DNA from 4 places in the Paenibacillus sp. FSL R7-0345 genome. Region 3 is predicted to be linked to each of the others. Evidence: riboswitches for the same ligand, from Rfam matches in the RefSeq annotation. Region 3 holds a riboswitch; each other region holds the start of a gene.
What was found. A riboswitch is a leader RNA that binds a small molecule or an ion and turns the genes downstream of it on or off. The one in region 3 is predicted to bind cyclic di-AMP.
Positions count from the first base shown of each region.

Region 1: linked by a shared signal. The riboswitch ahead of NST84_RS00155 (G5 domain-containing protein) and the one ahead of NST84_RS16025 (APC family permease) in region 3 are both predicted to bind cyclic di-AMP.
Region 2: linked by a shared signal. The riboswitch ahead of NST84_RS00515 (C40 family peptidase) and the one ahead of NST84_RS16025 (APC family permease) in region 3 are both predicted to bind cyclic di-AMP.
Region 4: linked by a shared signal. The riboswitch ahead of NST84_RS11025 (hypothetical protein) and the one ahead of NST84_RS16025 (APC family permease) in region 3 are both predicted to bind cyclic di-AMP.

Region 1 is NZ_CP152002.1:33,791-38,139, reverse strand. Features, by position in the region: gene rsmA (16S rRNA (adenine(1518)-N(6)/adenine(1519)-N(6))-dimethyltransferase RsmA) at 1-381, opposite strand, end outside; gene rnmV (ribonuclease M5) at 378-929, opposite strand; gene NST84_RS00155 (G5 domain-containing protein) at 1,080-2,246, opposite strand; cyclic di-AMP (ydaO/yuaA leader) riboswitch at 2,538-2,767, opposite strand; gene NST84_RS00150 (TatD family hydrolase) at 2,966-3,736, opposite strand; gene NST84_RS00145 (HD domain-containing protein) at 3,791-4,349, opposite strand, start outside.
Region 2 is NZ_CP152002.1:105,960-110,308, reverse strand. Features, by position in the region: gene NST84_RS00525 (M1 family aminopeptidase) at 1-1,217, shown strand, start outside; gene NST84_RS00520 (hypothetical protein) at 1,229-2,059, shown strand; cyclic di-AMP (ydaO/yuaA leader) riboswitch at 2,283-2,421, shown strand; gene NST84_RS00515 (C40 family peptidase) at 2,494-2,922, shown strand; cyclic di-AMP (ydaO/yuaA leader) riboswitch at 3,302-3,446, shown strand; gene NST84_RS00510 (C40 family peptidase) at 3,494-3,943, shown strand; gene NST84_RS00505 (GNAT family N-acetyltransferase) at 4,206-4,349, shown strand, end outside.
Region 3 is NZ_CP152002.1:3,793,902-3,798,250, forward strand. Features, by position in the region: gene NST84_RS16020 (ABC transporter ATP-binding protein) at 1-521, opposite strand, end outside; gene NST84_RS16025 (APC family permease) at 717-2,534, opposite strand; cyclic di-AMP (ydaO/yuaA leader) riboswitch at 2,670-2,829, opposite strand; gene NST84_RS16030 (disulfide oxidoreductase) at 3,057-3,488, opposite strand; gene NST84_RS16035 (thioredoxin domain-containing protein) at 3,488-4,240, opposite strand; gene NST84_RS16040 (ATP-binding protein) at 4,333-4,349, opposite strand, start outside.
Region 4 is NZ_CP152002.1:2,643,613-2,647,961, reverse strand. Features, by position in the region: gene NST84_RS11035 (Ger(x)C family spore germination protein) at 1-1,166, opposite strand, end outside; gene NST84_RS11030 (spore germination protein) at 1,163-2,683, opposite strand; gene NST84_RS11025 (hypothetical protein) at 2,811-3,089, opposite strand; cyclic di-AMP (ydaO/yuaA leader) riboswitch at 3,150-3,284, opposite strand; gene mnhG (monovalent cation/H(+) antiporter subunit G) at 3,286-3,642, opposite strand; gene NST84_RS11015 (Na(+)/H(+) antiporter subunit F1) at 3,632-3,928, opposite strand; gene NST84_RS11010 (Na+/H+ antiporter subunit E) at 3,925-4,349, opposite strand, start outside.

The DNA.
Region 1 (4,349 bases), 3.2 Mb from region 3:
TACAACACTTACCTTGTCAACCGCGGCGAAATCCTCAGCAAACAGCTCCTGCAGATTAACCTTGAGTACATCATCATTGCGTACCTTAACATGCGGATAGTCCGCCAGTACATCACGGAGGATCGGGATCAGCCTGCGGTCAATTTCCACCGCTGTGACAGCGCCTGCCTCCAGGGCAAGCCGTTCCGTTAGCGCCCCGATTCCCGGTCCGATCTCAAGCGCTCCTGAGGAGGCGGTCAGTCCGGCCGCCTCGACGATTTTATCGAGTATGTTCTGGTCAATCAGAAAGTTCTGCCCCAGGCTTTTTTTAAACGAAAATCCGTACCGCTGGATAATTTCCTTCGTCCGTGTCGGGGACGAGATGTGATCATGTCCGCTCATATCGTAATGCCTCCCTGTTCAATTTGCGCGAGGGCTGCCTGAAACTCCTCCCGGGTAATCCCAAACACCGCCAACCGCTTGTACAACTGCTTGCCATTGCAGTAGCCGATGCCAAGCGCATTGCCAAGCGCCATTCTCCGCTCAGCCGCTCTGGGATGCACCAGCATTCCTGCGGCCATAAGCTCGTCCAGCCCGATTAGCGCAGGCGCTCCCTCAAAAGAGGTATGCACATTGGCCAGCGCATGCCGGATCGCTTCCGGCGATGCATTTTCCACGCCAATGTCGCCTTTGCGGGTTGCATCCTTCTCAGGAATAAAGGCATGCTTGCAGCCCGGCACCTTGGACGAGACAATCTTGCGTATCCGTTCACCGGCATGGTCGGGATCGGTAAGGATGATTACCCCTCTGCGTTCCATTGCCAGCGCAATCTTGGCAATTACCTTGCGGTCCACTGCTGAACCGCCCGTCTCTATCGTATCGGCCTCCACCGCCCGTTTAACGGCAACCGTATCGCTTTTGCCTTCCACTACAATTAATTCCTTGATCATATATATATGCTCCTTCCCTTACAACACAAAAAGAAGAGGATTCGCTCCTCTTCTTTTTGGCTAAAGAATGTATAAGTGATGAGCTAGCCCGTTCATAAAGTGCTATCCCCACTATATCTTATAAACCGCTAATTTGCAAAAGACGTGGCCTTAATTCAGCTCCGGCTTCACTGGTCCAATGACGTATACCGTCCGGGACTTCCGTCCGAAATTACGGGCGTGGCTTAGTGAATCGTAGTAGACATCGATCTTGTTGCCTTTAATGGCACCGCCTGTATCCTCTGCACGGCGGAATCCCAATCCCTCAATGTACACCCACCAGCCGATAGGTATTACATCCGGATCTACAGCAATGGTACGGCCTTCAGTTACGCGTGTTCCAGAAGCCGTCTTGGTTCCAATACCGGGCTCTTCTGAAGAGTAAGCCGTCATCGAAACATTCTTGATCATTCTCTTGTACTCAAAGTCTACGCCTGCCTTATGCGCGACGTTCGTTGTTGCTGCTACTTTTTTAGCAGAGCTGGAGGTAGTTGTTTTGGTTTGGGTTGGGGTTGTTGCTGCAGCAACAACAGGTGTCGGAAGCTTCTTGGTACCAACGGCAATAATCTTGTCTTTGGTCACAGTCTGCACTTCCTTGCCGATCATGGTCTTGGAGACCAGTTCACCATCCTGATAGATCTTCTGGTAATGCTGGATGATGGCGCCCGGCTTGCCTGCCTGTGCAACTCTTACGTCTCCCTTATACAGGGAAGGATCTGCGGTTTTGATGACTTTGAAAGGCAAGCTTACTGTCTGCTGTACCGTTTGTTTGGTAATACGGACAATCTTGACTTTCATGTCAGATGTAACTGCGGTATCTAGCGAAGGGAAAATCTTGTCGTCGCCATCCAGACTGTAGCCCAGCTTGGATATGGCATCCCCGAGCGATTCCTCGGTGGTGTACAGCGTCTTAGTTGCGCCGTCTGCAGTAAGCGTAAGCTTCTGCGCACGGGTAATCGTAACACGGTCGCCGTCCTGTATTTCATCGCTAAGGCCTATGGATACTTGGTCATGCGCTGTAAGGCTAATCTGTTCCTTAGCCAGCACGTCGCTGAGCAGCGATTCACGCGTTTCAAGCGTACGCACTTCTCCGTCTATTACTAAGTTAATTACTTTATTGCCTTGGCCGTGTACGTACAGCAGAATTAACAGCGCGATAACAATCGATACCGCACCTGCAAGTGAAAGTACGCGAGGATTCACCTGCTTTAACCGTAATGCGAAAGACCTGCTGGATGATTGCGAATCATGGGATACTTCTGGTTGGAATACGCCCATTCTCTCCATCCTCCTTACATAGCCCCGTCGTCCAAATAGTATATCAAAGTTGACTGAATCATATCTGACGAAACTAGGTTTGAGATTGCAACAGGATACGCCCGCATAACTTCAGCGTTTCCTGCTCATGGATCGCCTGCCCGGCATAAGAACTCCCACAACCTGTTATATAACAGTATGCTGGGGACAGCCGCATTATTCATAACAAAAAAAGCCAAAAAGAGTTCTATAGAGGACTCTTTCGTGGCTTCTCCGGGTGTTAGAATACGCGGGAATGTTTATGCACGAGGTTTCCTCTCTTACTTGCGCTTACGGGGTTAGCTGTCGGGTTCGGGCATAAGAGAGACGCCCTATCTCAGGTCACCCGCTCACGGCGGTTGCCCTCAAATTCACCCCAAAGACCACGTGAAGAAATCAAATAATGTCTGCGGCACATCTTGTGTTGTACTCTATGTACGCCCATGCGGCAGTGCAATATTGGTTCCCCCGTTCTCCATACGGAGACTCAGCGAGACGATCCATGAATCAGTGACTGTCACAGTAACAACAGCTCACTGCACTGAAAAGATGATATCCTGTTTTGATGCATGTTGTAAAGGACGGTTCAACCACGTTTACGCAAAAAAATGATTAAAATATTGTAATATTCGTCCATTTTAAGATTAAAATGATTTAATATATCGGTTATACTTCTTTTTTCACCGGTTTTCCTCCCGATTTCAGACAATCCCAAATCGTACCAGTGCGTTCGCATACGTAATTTCCGCTAATTCCTGTAAATCAATCCCTTTTATTTCCGCCGCTGCTTCTGCAACTAATTTAACATAACTGCTCTCATTCCGCTTGCCTCTGAAGGGGTGTGGAGTCAGATAGGGGGAGTCTGTTTCGATCAGCAGGCGGTCCAGCGGCGTCTTCGCCAGCACCTCTTTGGGCACCCTGGCGTTCTTGAATGTGATTGGCCCGCCGAAGCCCAGATGAAAGTCCAGGTCGAGACACATTTTTGCCGTTTCCCAGCTGCCTGAGAAAGAGTGCATAACCCCGCCCACTTCATTTGCCTTCTCTTCCCGCAAAATCCTTACTACGTCCTCATGGGCATCACGGTTATGAATACAGATTGGCATGTTCAGCTCCCGGGCCAGCCCGATCTGCTTGCGGAGTACTTTATGCTGTACCTCTTTCGGAGAAGTATCCCAGTAATAATCCAGACCGATTTCCCCGATGGCAACCACCTTCGGATGACTGCACAGCGAAGCGATCCATTCCAGATCCCCCTCCATCATGTCAATAGCATCAACCGGATGCCAGCCGACAGCTGCATAAATATAATCATAGGTCTCGGCCAGCTTCATGGTTGTGGGGATGGTTTCCCGGTTAAAACCGATATTGATCATCTTTGTTACTCCGGCCTCCCTTGCCCGGGAGATCACTTCCTCGCGGTCTTCATCAAATTGTGGAGCATCCAGATGGGTATGTGTGTCAAATAGTCGCATAGTGCAGCTTCCTTTCTTTCTTCATTTCTATGATGAATGCCAACTTTTTTTGTATTATTTTGCAAAAATCTCGGCCACTGACGTTGGCAGCTGCGCAAGTGCCTTATTCAGCTTGTCCTGCGGGAAATACAAGTGGTATCTGCCGCGGTGAATTCCGCTGATAGAGCGTACAATATCGGAAACCTCGGAGATTTCCTTCAGCCTGTCATGGCGGTCCAGCAGCAGAATCTGTTTACTGTCGAAAGCATCTCCCGGACGGAATACATCATAGGGAAGATCTGTCGGAAAATCAATTTCAAGGTCGTATTCTGCATTCAGCCCGGCTGCGGCAAAGCTGCGGCGGATTTCGTCAATTCTCTCCGCGTCCAGGTTCTCGATCTCTACATATTTATACAGTTTACGGTGTATAAACCGGCAGCACAAGTCGCTCAGCAGCTCATCCTGCTCCAGTGTCCACTGCATAAAGACCGTCTGAATCATAGCTTCATCCATTAGTAGATACTGCTGGACCGTTACCTCACCCCTGAACAAATCCTTTAAAGGCTCAATCATGAACCCGAATGCGTACCCGCTCTCAAAAAGCTCCTTAGCCCTGCGGAAAATCTGCCGCAAA
Region 2 (4,349 bases), 3.3 Mb from region 3:
CTGTCCCTTCCAACTACATCGTAGGTGCTACCGGTTTTCCGGTCAAAAGCGCCCAGATCAAGCAGGACCGGAAGATCTACAAGTTCTACGCTGATGATGTGCACGACTTCGCCTGGACCGCATCTCCCGATTTTGTCGTAGCCGAGGAAGCCTTCTCAGCCCCGAATGTCCCCGGTGTACGGATCAAGCTGTACCTGGACCCGCTGCACAAGGATCTGCAGGAGCGTTATTTCCAGGCCGCCAAGGCTGCTCTGACTGCGTTCAGCAAATGGTATGGCCCCTATCCTTACTCCACCCTGTCAATTGTGGTTCCGCCCAAGGAAGGGAACGGCGCAGGCGGAATGGAGTACCCGACGCTGGTTACCGCCTTCGGTGCAGCTGAAAGCTCGCCGGGCATGTCACTTGAGCGTACAGTCATTCATGAGATTGGCCATCAGTATTTCTACGGCATGGTGGCCAGTAACGAATTTGAAGAGGCCTGGCTGGATGAAAGCTTTACCTCTTACGCCGAAGACCGCCTGATGGAGCAGGAGTATGGGGTCAGCTCCAACAATACGCTGCAGGCCAGCCTGGTTACGGTCCCTCAGCCGCTAAATCTGGAGACCTGGAAATATGCTGCTGCTGACGGCTACACACGCAATGTATATATCCGCGGCAAGCTGGTACTCAAGGATATCGAGCAGCAGGTCGGCACCAAAACCATGGATGCCATCATGCTGTCCTATGCCCGTAAATACAGGTTCAAACATCCGTCTACGGCTGATTTTCAAAAAGTTGTCGAAAAAGTAACCAAGCAGTCATGGCAGACTTACTTTGACCAGTATGTATACAGCGGCGGAGCACCCGATTTTTCCGTAGACCGCATTACCACCAGCACTGCCAAAAACAGTCCGGACGGCGGAGAAGCCCGCTATGAGGCTACGGTGGAGGTTAGCAATAAGGGCAGCAGCTATGCCAATGTTCCGGTCAAATTCACCTTCACCGACGGGTACACGGTACAGCAATTCTGGAACGGAGAGCAGAAAACGACTGCTTTTCAGCTATCCTACAAAGCCCCTCTGGCCTCTGTTGACATTGATCCCGGACACTCCATTCTCCTGGAGGCTAAGCATCTTAATAATTTCATGCTGGCCGAGCTTGCGCCGAAGACGCTCTCGCGCTGGACGCTAAGTGTAACCAAACTGCTTGAAACTCTGCTCGGAACTCTAGTCTGGTGAGGTGAAGGATAGTGAAAAGAGCGATTTCCCGCAGCTGGATCAGCATGAAGGAGCAATTTTATATTCTGATTCTGCTTTTTATCTACCGGCTGCTCTGGGGCTATTTTTTGTACAGGTTCGTCAGGTCAGCTGTCATTCCGGTCCTGCTGCGTTATCCGGACACCCATGCCGGCGGCAGCGGACTGGGCAGGCTGCTGTATTACATCGAAGGGCAGGCCGCCCTGGGTGCAGATCCGGGGGTCCAGCGCTGGCTCTGGCTGCTGCTCGGGCTGTCTCTGCTGCGGCTGCTGCTCTCCCCCTTTATCCGCGCCGGTCTGCTGCATGAGCTGCATCAGGAGCGCAGGGGGGAGCGCGGACTGTTCTTTTTCCCGGGGATGAAGCTTTACGGGCTCCCGGTGTTTATCTTCAGTCTAGCTGAATGGGCGCTCTCGGCGCTTCCATTTTACTGGCTGCTGCCCAAAATGTATAACCTGCTGTTAGGCGGGCTTCTCGATTATAGGCTCCTGCTGAAGCTTGTGCCTTATCTGCTGGCCTGGATGCTGTATCTGTATATCATCCGTACTGTACTGCTCTACATGCAATTCGGTTATACAGCCGGGACAGGCATGTTCTCCGCGCTGCTGACTTATATGAGGCTGCTTGTTCCTTCTACAGGGGCTTCAATCGCGCTTGGTGCAGGTGGGCTGCTGACATGGCTGCTGTGCGCGTTAACGGGTCTGTTCTATCCGGGACTGCCTGCGCTGCTTCTCCGTCAGGTTGCACCGCTTCCGTCCACCCTGTTCAAAATGTGGGGAATCGCCGCCCAGTATCATCTATGGAGCAGCAAAACATTTCCACAATAATTTTCCGCCAAAACGGCATATTAAAAGAGTCACTGCCTCTGCTTCAGGGGTGTGACTCTTTTGTACTTGGTATTAGAATTACAATGCATTTGCAAAACATCAAAACCTCTGATACAATGATGCCTGTACCATTAGTAACAACTTTGTAATCTTTTGAAACTATTTCGACTAACTGTATGTACCTTATACACTTCAACATTGTCAATCAACAGTCACTGTTCTGGTGCATAAAACGCCAAATTCCCAGCACCGGGAAGTGGGGGAACCATATTTTGGGTGAATTGATCTCGCTTTAGAGGGGTCATAGGGGAACCTTCTACCGAATCCTTAAGCTAACCTCGCAGGCCTTGGAAGGAGTACATCTTTTGAAAAGTCACACATTTTTTCGTACACACCTAAAAAAGAAATGCACCGCAGCAGCGCTGGGTCTTGTGATGGTGTTCACTATGGGGGCCGGAAGTGTCTCTGCTGACTCCAAAATGGATACCGTTATCGCTAAAACCATCGGAGTATCTTATAAAACCGGAGGAACAAGCACTGCCGGATTCGACTGCTCCGGATTTACAAAGTACGTATTCAAGAGCATCGGTCTTACTCTGCCCCGTACCTCCAAAGCACAGTACAGTGTAGGAACAGCTGTTTCCAAAAGCAATCTGCGTGCCGGCGATCTCGTATTCTTCAATACGCTGGGCAGCGGCGTCTCACATGTCGGTATTTACGTCGGTCAAGGAAAATTTGCACAGTCCTCCAGCTCAAAGGGTGTAATCATCAGTTCGCTTAGTCAGGCTTACTGGGCCAACCGCTACGTTGGCGCCAAACGCGTAATGAGCACAACAGCTTACCAGGCTGTCGCTTACGATTGAACATTCCCCACAACTATAACCTCTGACACATAATTGTAACTTATATGGCCCGGACTTGATTATTGCCGTAATCAGCTCCGGGTTTTCCTTTTTTATCCTTATTCTTTCTTTTACACATGTTTAGGGCTTATGAAACACCCCTCTTACTAAAAATTCCAACATTATTTCAGAAAAGGCTTACTTTGCATGTAAATTTGAGCCTTATTAAGCAGAATGCTCTCTTAAAAAGCGCGAATATTATGCACTAATATGTTTTAAGTGATTGCCAACGGCCTCTGTCTTTGCTACAATTATCGCAGTGAGCTTTTAGTAACATTTTTGTAATTATTCAACCGGGTTTTTCAAACGTTTTGTCATAATGTTCTGCCAGCTAATCTAATCAACAGTCGTGCCGAGTTCCCTTACGAAATAAGGGAAACGGGGGAACCGATTTTGGGTGAATTGACCTCCTATTCACAGAGGGGTCATAGGGGACCTTCAACCGAACCCTTAAGCTAACCTCGTAGGCATTTGGAAGGGGTATTTACTTTTGAAGAAGAAGTTAGCCGCCGCACTACTCAGCTTTTCTATTATGCTTACCATCGGGGCAGGAAGCGCTTTCGCTGATTCCAAGATGGATAAAGTCATCGATAAGGCCATCGGTACCAAGTACGTATCCGGCGGAGTATCGACTAATGGTTTTGACTGCTCCGGTTTCACCATGTACGTATTTGATAAGATCGGCATTAACCTGCCGCATCAATCCGGCTCCCAATACCAGATGGGTACTGCTATCTCCCGTGATAATCTGCGGGAAGGCGATCTTGTATTCTTTAATACAAGCGGCCGCGGTGTATCCCATGTCGGCATTTATGTCGGAGAAGGCAAATTCGCACATGCTTCAAGCTCAAAGGGCGTAACTATCAGCTCGCTGAGTGACAGCTACTACGTCAACCGCTACGTTGGCGCCAAACGGATCATGAGCACAGATGCTTACCATGCAGTTGCTACTGATGCTGAAGACAACGATGATGTTCAATAAGTAATGCTAAGACAGGCGTTTTCCATGATTTTTGCCGAAATCTTGGAAGGGGCCTGTTTTTTTGTCTATAAAATTACTTACCCCTCCCCTCCTGCATAAAACACCTTAAAACCCCAATTTTCGCGTTTTCATAAAATATTTTTTGTGATTTGTCAAGTTTCTGCCGGCCGGGCCAAATTTCTGAGTTGAACCGGCCGGCTTTTGTATATAATTAACTATACAGTATAGAATGATGCGCTCCTGAAAGGAGGCCTGTGGCCTTATGAGCAGTTCCCCTGTTACTTTTCAAGTTGTACCAATGGAGACCAGTCACGCTGAGGATATTTGCAGATGGGAATACAAGCCGCCCTATAACATATACGGATGGCTGCCCTGGGAGCAGATGCAGGCGCTGGGCATTGAGTTC
Region 3 (4,349 bases):
GCCATATCAAGGAACGTAGTCGGCTCGTCCAGGAACAGAATATCCGTCTGCTGAGCCAGTGCCATCGCAATCCAGGCGCGCTGGCGCTGACCGCCGGAGAGACGGTCAATCGGGCGGTCATGGAATTCATCCATGCCGGTTACCGTGATCGCATTCGCGATAATTTCGCGGTCTTCCGGCGTCATTGTGCCGAAGCCCTTCTGATGCGGATACCGTCCGTAACTGACCAGCTCGGACACCGTCAGTCCGTCCGGAGCCGTCGGATTCTGCGGCAGGATCGCCAGCTGGCGGGCCACCTCTTTGGTCGACAGGGTATGAATGGACTTCCCGTCCAGCATTACGCTTCCGCTCTTGGGCTTCATAATCCGGGCCATTGTTTTCAGAATCGTAGACTTACCGGAGCCGTTAGCTCCAACCAGCGCTGTAATTTTCCCTGTAGGCAGCGACAGGTTCAACCCTTTGACAATCGTTGCTTCCGCGTACCCGATACTTAGCTGTTCCGTGTTCAAACGTTCTGACATTATCTCCACTCCTTAATAATGGTTGTGATTTTTGGGTATGTATGAATTTCAGTGCCAGGGCAATTGAAATTGTTTATCATTCAACTGATATTGGTTCTCAATTATTATTATCGCAAATATATGAAAGTTGTACAAGAGTGCATAAAAAAGCCGCCCCGTCATCAACGGAAGCAGCTGTTTCTTCATGTCACCTGTCTATTTGTGCAAATGGTAAGGTACTGTCGCTACAACGATATCCTTTTGATTCATCAGATAGGAACGGATGAACAGGCTGGTCTGATTATGCAGAATGGCCTGCCACCAGTGCTTCGTAATAAATTGCGGAATCAGCACTGTAATATGATCCGTTGAAGCGGTTTTCCACTCGACGGTATCAATAAACTTGACGAGCGGACGGATAATGCTCCGGTACCGGGAACGCAGGACAATCAGGCGCACGCCAGGATTCCACTCCTCCCACTTCTGCTCCATTTTATGAATCTCTTCCTCATCAAAGCCTACATATACTGCTACCACATTATCCGTCAAAGACTTGGCATAGCTGATCGAATGCAGTACAGCACGGGTCACACCGGCAACAGGCACGACTACTGTACTTCCTTTAATACAAGGCTTATCGGTTGCCGGGCAAATCCGCAGCTGGTCTGCCGTGTTGAGATAATGACGGTGAATCCGGTGAAACACGAACATAACAACCGGCAGGAAGATGAACGCCATCCATACGCTGGAGAATTTCGTAATAATGAAGATCAGCGTAATAGTGAGCGTAGTCAGCATACCAACGGTATTCACCGCAAATTTGTTCTGCCAGCCCTTTGGTCTTGTTTTGAACCAGTGCACCATCATTCCCAGCTGCGATAAAGTGAACGGGATAAATACACCGACAGCGTAGAGCGGAATCAGACCTTCTGTATTTCCGTGAAAAGCAGCCACCAGCACCGCCGACAGCACACCGAGGAAAATAATCCCGTTAGAAAAGCCCAGCCGGTCTCCGCGGACCATAAAGGCATGCGGCAAATATTTATCCTTGGCAAACATGAAGGCCAGCAGCGGGAATGCCGAGTAAGCAGTATTTGCTGCCAGGAACAGGATGACAGCCGTAATTCCTTGGATGAAGAAGTACAAACCGCCGCGGCCGAAGGTCGATTCGGCAATTTGTGAAACAACTGTGGCTTTTTCATCCGGTGTAACACCGTACCAGTAAGCCAGCAGGGTGATGCCTGTGAACATTACGCCGAGAATAAGCCCCATCATCATCAGGGTTTTGGCGGCATTTTTTTCAGCAGGAGCTTTAAAGTTCGGAATGGCATTGGATACTGCCTCTACCCCGGTCAAGGCCGAACAGCCGGAGCTGAACGCCTTTAGCAGCAGGAACAGGCTGACATTGGATACCGCCGAGCCGATCTCAGGCACACTGGCATGGGCGCCCCCCGTCAAGTATTTAAACACACCCGCAACAATCAGGAAAAAGATCGAGCCGACGAACAAATATACCGGGATTGCGATAAAAGAAGCAGACTCCGTAACCCCGCGCAGATTGACAATAGTAAGCAATATAATAACAGAAACTGCAATAAGCACCGTATGATCATGCAAGCCTGGAAAAGCCGATGTAATCGCGTCCGTACCCGCCGAAGCGCTAACCGCAACAGTAAGTATATAATCTACTAATAAAGAGCCGCCGGCTAACAGGCCGGTAGGAACACCCAGATTGCTTTTGGCTACGATGTAGGCCCCTCCGCCTTGCGGATAAGCAAAAATCGTCTGCCGGTAGGATAAAATGAGTATGGCCAGCAGACCCAATACGGCAAGCGCGATTGGCAATGAGTACCAGATGGCAGTGAAGCCTGCAGCCACCAGTACCAGGAGAATTTGTTCCGTTCCGTAGGCCACAGACGAGAGCGCATCAGAAGACAGGACAGCCAGTGCTTTCACCTTGGATAACTTTTCATGATCGAGTTCATCTGACTTCATCGGACGTCCGATCAATAGTCGTTTTACCTTGCTTACCATTGTTGTAACAGTTCCTCTCTTTGTTAGTTGAACCGGTTATACCGTGCGCTGTTTTCATCGTTTTCATAGGTGAATTTTCATAAATGCAGGCACAAAAATAAGCATACGGAAATGATCCGCATGCCTAGCGCATGGTCATTATCCCACCTTTGCTTACGAGGTTAGCTGGCGGATTCGGGCTGTGGAAAGCCCTACGGTTACAGCCTTTTCGGCCTGTCTCCGATTCACCCCGACGGCCTTGCGGCCGAGTATGGTTCCCCCGATTTCCCTACGGAAAATTCAGCGCGTATTCAACTTCTCACAAGGCTTAATGATAGTCTACAAAGCTTTTCCAGTAAAGCTGTGAAACAAATGAAAAGGAATGAAAAAACATCCAAAACACGCGATTCCAGGACCCGGGATAAGTCGGGCTTTCATTCTCTTGCATTATCCCTCTGTCTCATGGTTTTATCGTGTTTTGGATGTTATTTGTGACAAAAAATTCAGGAAAATTTTATGCTTTAAATTCCGCCTGTCTGCTGCCTATTCCCCGTCCGCATCCTTGCGTCCTGTCCACAATAAAACGGTAATCAGGGTGAAGGCTGTAAGTGCCATTAAAGGGATGGTAATGAAGCCTAAAAGATTAATATAATCCTGATTGCAGGGAACGCCAACTGTACATGGAAGCACCTTGCTCAGCGCAGGAATCTTCTGCTCGGCATAATGGTATATAGAGATGCTTCCGCCAATGATACTTAAAGGTAACACGTACGGAATAATCTTTTTATCCCCGCGATACGTGGCAATTCCCAGCAAAAATAGCTGCGGGTACATGAAGATCCGCTGAAACCAGCACAGCTTGCAGGGCTCATATTTCAGCACCTCACTAAGGTACAGGCTGCCGGCAACAGCAATAATGGAAACAAACCAGGCCAGATACAGACAATGGCGGCGGCAGAAGGCAGAAAACCTCATCACTCGGCAGCCGCTGCTTCAGTAGCAGCCTGGATCTGGGCGTCAATAGCTTCCATGTTAAACGGCTCGTTCACCATTACCCCGTTTACAAATATAGTCGGGGTTGAAGATACTCCGGAGGCCGAGGCTAGCTGAATCTCGCTCTCCACCTGGCTATTATAGGTTTTGTCTTCAATGTCTTTGCGGAGCAGATCGAAGTCGATTGGCAGATTCTCTTTCTGCGCCAGCTCCACCAGGAAGTCTGCAGTCGCCCATTCCTTGTTCTCGTCACCCTGATTAGCATAAAGAGCATCATAGTAGGTCCAGAATGCATCGCTGTTCTGATTATAGACAGACAAGGCTGCGAGGGCAGCGGTTTTGGAATCATCTCCGATAAAGGCCAGGTTTGCAAAATATAAAGCGGCTTTATCCTGATTTACATACTCCTGAACAATCTGCGGCTTAATGACACCTGCGAACTGGGCACAAGCCGGACATTTGTAATCGCCAAATTCGACGATTTTGACAGGTGCATTCTCACTGCCAAGTCTTGACATTTCACTGTAGTTGAATTCAACCGGTGCGGCTGAAGTTCCTGTTGATGAGTCTCTTGCGGCCAGCATAAATAATCCCACAAAAATAATGACAACCAATGCGATTGTCGCAACAATCACTATCAATGTTTTCTTCTTCTGCTGTTCCATCCGCGCTACAAGTTCCTCATTTTTGCTCTTTTGGGGGAGAGCAGCGCTTTTACGTTTGTTTTTGCCCAAGTGAGAGTTCCTTTCTGTCCTGCGGGACAATAAATATAAATCATATAATTTAAAATTATATAATTAAACTTCTCACTTTGGCAAACAAGAGCTTACACGGCTTCCGTTT
Region 4 (4,349 bases), 1.2 Mb from region 3:
CTGCCCCGGCCCTTAATCTCATAGTTAACGACGACTTCAACCTCCATCCTGCTGAACATACGGTCCCAGTCTTCTTTCCATACCCTCCATTGCTTCGGGTATTTATGATGAAATTTCTGTCCGAAACCGAAAATGTCGGATGCATAACGGGTTTGCACTTCCTTAATGCCATGCTCAATGAGTTCCCTGGTCTTCCTGCCGGCCAACTCCCCTACCTCTTTAAGCACCTTGCGGTCATTTAGATCCAGCTTACACTCCACTTCAGCGATATTGGCTTCAATGGAAACCTCAACGGTTGCCGAGGGTCCGCCCGCTTTCAGTCCGGGAATGATTTTGGTGCGGGAATTGATCAGCTCCATAACAAACTTCCCTTTTTGATTCGGACAATCTACTTTGCCTACCGTTGATTTGACTTTTCCTGTTACATAGTTATAAGCCTTGCTGTCACTCTCATTCAGCCAGCCCAGCAGGACATCATCTTTCATGACCCCTATGCCTGAATATTCAAATTTAGCAGGGCTGTCCAGAACGGAGATATTGTCTTTGCTCATCCCCTTTTCTATGTCCCCCACGACCTTAAGACCAGTCAATACCGCCTGCTGCCCTTCTGTATTAAACCACTTCATCAGATCAAGCAGCCGGACCGCCGCTGTCGGCGCCCATACCTTTTCCGATTCATTCAGGGAATCAAACATGTCCCGGGCAGGCATTTGCTCCAGCGGGGTCAGTATTGACAAGGCATCATGTGCAGTGCCGTTGCGGACGATAACCACATTGAAGTTGGGCCGCACCTCATGATCCCGGAACAGAAAATCAAGTGAATCCAGCACCCCCTCTCTGGCAATGGACTCATCAATCAGCAGAATGCTTAAATGGGAAAGATATATTTTACGCGGCAGCTTAGTGGTCAGCTTGCGCAGCGCCTCAATCACTGTACTCTCCTCAGTAGCCATAACCAGGGCGGGCGGGCCGTTTGCTCCGCCCGCACCCGAAGCGGCCTGGCGGGGAGCAACAATCTGCGTGGTGACGAGGTACCCGTTCTCCGTCTGGTCGATGCCCAGACCGATTGACACCGCCAGCTCATTCAACTCTTTGCGGCTCCAGCAGCCGGACAGCACCAGTGTCATCAGTACGGCTGTCCATACAACCAGCACAGTTCTTTTCATGCCGATTGTCTGCCCTTGGTTTTTTTGAGCTTGTTGCGAAGCCAGTAAGGCGCCCTGATTAGACCGTCAACCTGTTCATTCTTCAAGTAAGGCGCGTAAGGCCGCATATAAGGAATACCCATGGAATCAAGACTGCACAGATGCACCGCCAGCGCACAAAAGCAAATGGTCAGTCCAAAAATACCGAAAGAGGCCGCTACCCCCATAAATAGAAAGCGCACCAGCCGGAAGGCAATCGACATATTATATGCGGGAATGACAAAGCTTGAAATGCCGGTAATGGCAACCACAATGACCATTGCTGCCGATACAAATCCGGCATCCACAGCCGCTTGTCCTACTACGATGGTTCCTACAATAGAGACAGCCTGTCCGATATTACGCGGCATCCGGATGCCCGCTTCCCGGATAATTTCAAAAGTGATTTCCATCAGGATCGCCTCTACGAATGCCGGAAACGGGACACCCTCGCGCTGGAACATCAGGCTAAGCAGCAATTGAGTGGGCAGCAGGTCCTGATGGAAGGTAGTGATTGCGATATAGATAGCCGGAGCTATAAGGCTGATCCCGCCCGCAACCATACGCAATATCCGGATAAAGCTGGCGAACAGATAAGGCTGGTAGCTGTCTTCAGCAGATTGAATAAAGTCCAGAAACATAGAGGGCAAAACAATTGCAAAGGGGGAGCCGTCGACAAACAGGGCAATCCGTCCCTCTGAAAGGCCTGCGGTCACCGTATCCGGCCGTTCTGTGTTCAGCACAGTAGGGAAAATAGTCCCTTTATTACTCTGCAGATATTCTTCGATATACTCCCCCTCCAGTACCGTCTTTAATGTCAAATGATCAATCAGCTTCCAGACCTGATCCAATAATTGCTGCTCCGCAATACCGTCGATGTACATCACGGAAATATCAGTCTGCGTCATCTGCCCGGCGGTATGTGTTTCAATACGCAGCCGTTCGTTCTTCATTTTACGACGGATCATCGTAGTATTGGTGCGCAGATCCTCGGTGAATGCCTCCTGGGGTCCTCTAATAACCGCCTGGGTTTTGGGTTCCTCAATACTGCGTTTTTCATAGCCTTGTATGGATAGGGATAACCCCTGCACATACCCGTCAATCATCAGCAGCAGGCAGCCTGTGAGGACAGTTCGTACCGCATGCGGGAAATTATCTACCGTGCTCACCTGACCCACCGGCAGAATTTCCCTGGAGAACAGCTCAATCAGATCGGTTTCCAAAGGAACCAGTCCGATATTCTGGATAGCCGGAATGATACTTTCCTGCAGCGTCTGATTATCCACCATCCCGTCCAGATAAACCAGCCGGATCTGACAGTCCGTAATGTCCTTTTCCCCCTGTGTTCGTCCTACCCCAAGTGAGCGGACCGTCAGATCGGAACTCTCCCCCAGGATACGGGTGATGATGGAAGCGTTCAGCGATGAATCCGCTCCCAGCGGACCGCTCACTGCGTTCTGCTCCTTATCCCGGTTGCTTTTCTGATCATTGCTTCTCATGGATAATCCCCCTTGGCCGTTCTCCTGATTCTGGTAAGGGTAGTGTTGCCAGAACCAATGATTTCATGCAAAATCCCGCCAGCTGAAAGCTGACGGGATTATACACAAACTCAATGCTGAGGAGCATTTAAGCAAGCAAACTCTTTACCTCTGTGATAAATGATTCCACGGCCGAATCTACAGGATAAGCATAGACCCCATGCTTCGTATGCAAATATAGCACACCATGCCCTTGTCCAAGATCCCTGAAGGAAACATCAAATATTTCTGCCAGCGGAAATTCCCGGTAAGCCGATTCAATCCGGTTAGCATACAGGCAGAGTGACCGCTGATGAACTACGGTCTCGATACTGTCAGCAGTTACAATCCGTTCAACTTTATAGTATGGCTGAGTGGCTATAATCACTGATTCTCCTCCTAGTCACCGGATATATGCTGAAAGGCTTCAATATACCGCATTGCGCATAAATCCCCTTTCATTACGCTTACGGGGTTAGCTGACGGATTCGGGCCGAAAGAGAGCCCTACTCGATTGCTCGAGATTCACCCCGGAATTGGTGGTTCCCCCGCTTCCTTTTATGGTATTTAGCGTTTACTTAATCTTAACGGTTATCTTCACTGCGGTTCTCCTGCGGGGATTTCAGGTCATCCCTGACGCTTCCGCGCCACAGCGGCACACCTGAACGGTAGGCCGCCCTGCCGTTCAGGTGCCCCGCAACCGGAGAGGTGATAAACACAAACAGGATCGCGAGCAGCAGCTTAATGCTGATCGTGCCGTCCGCGAAAAGAAAGTACAGAAATGCGCCTCCCAGGACGCATAAAACACCAAACGTCGCACTTTTGGTTGCCGCATGTGAACGCAGGTACACATCAGGCAGCCGGACTAAACCAAACGCACTGAGTCCGCAGAAAATGGCACCCGCCAGAACGAGAATTTTGCCGAGCATTTCAACGATCATGCTGTTCACCTGCCTCCTCTTCGATCACAACGCCGCGTTCAATATATCTGGCCAGTGCCGTAGTTCCAATAAAGGTAAGAATTCCGATCACCAATATAATTTCCAGGAAATCCTGTGTGTCCAGCAGCATACAGACCACCGCAATGATTGCCAGCACATGAATGCCGATTGTATCCAGTGCGGCAATCCGGTCAGAGCGGGTCGGCCCTTTCAATAAACGGAACAAGCAGGCGAGCAGTGCGAGGGCCAGAATGACCAGGGCAGTCATTAATATCGGCTCGTTCATCCACGGGTCACCTCCATGATCGTTTGCTCAAAGCTCCTTCTGATTTGCAGTACCATCTCCTCAGCATCCTTAATATCAATGGCATGGATATAGAGGATTTTGTTGTCTGCTGAAACATCGAGTGTTAGGGTTCCCGGAGTCAGACAGATCAGGCAGGACAGCAGAGTGACCTCCCACGCTGAAGACAGCTTGGTCTCATAAGCAAATATCCCGGGGCGTATGGCCAGTTTAGGCCGGATAATATGACCGATGACTACAAAGTTCGAAATCGTCAGCTCCCGGACAAAAATAAGCAGCAGCTTCACCACAGCCCATAAGCGTCTGAGGTAAAACGGAGTATGACGCAGCCTCCGCAGAAGCAGCAAGATAGCAACACCAAGCAAATAACCGAGGATGAAGCTGGAGACAGAAAGATCATTAT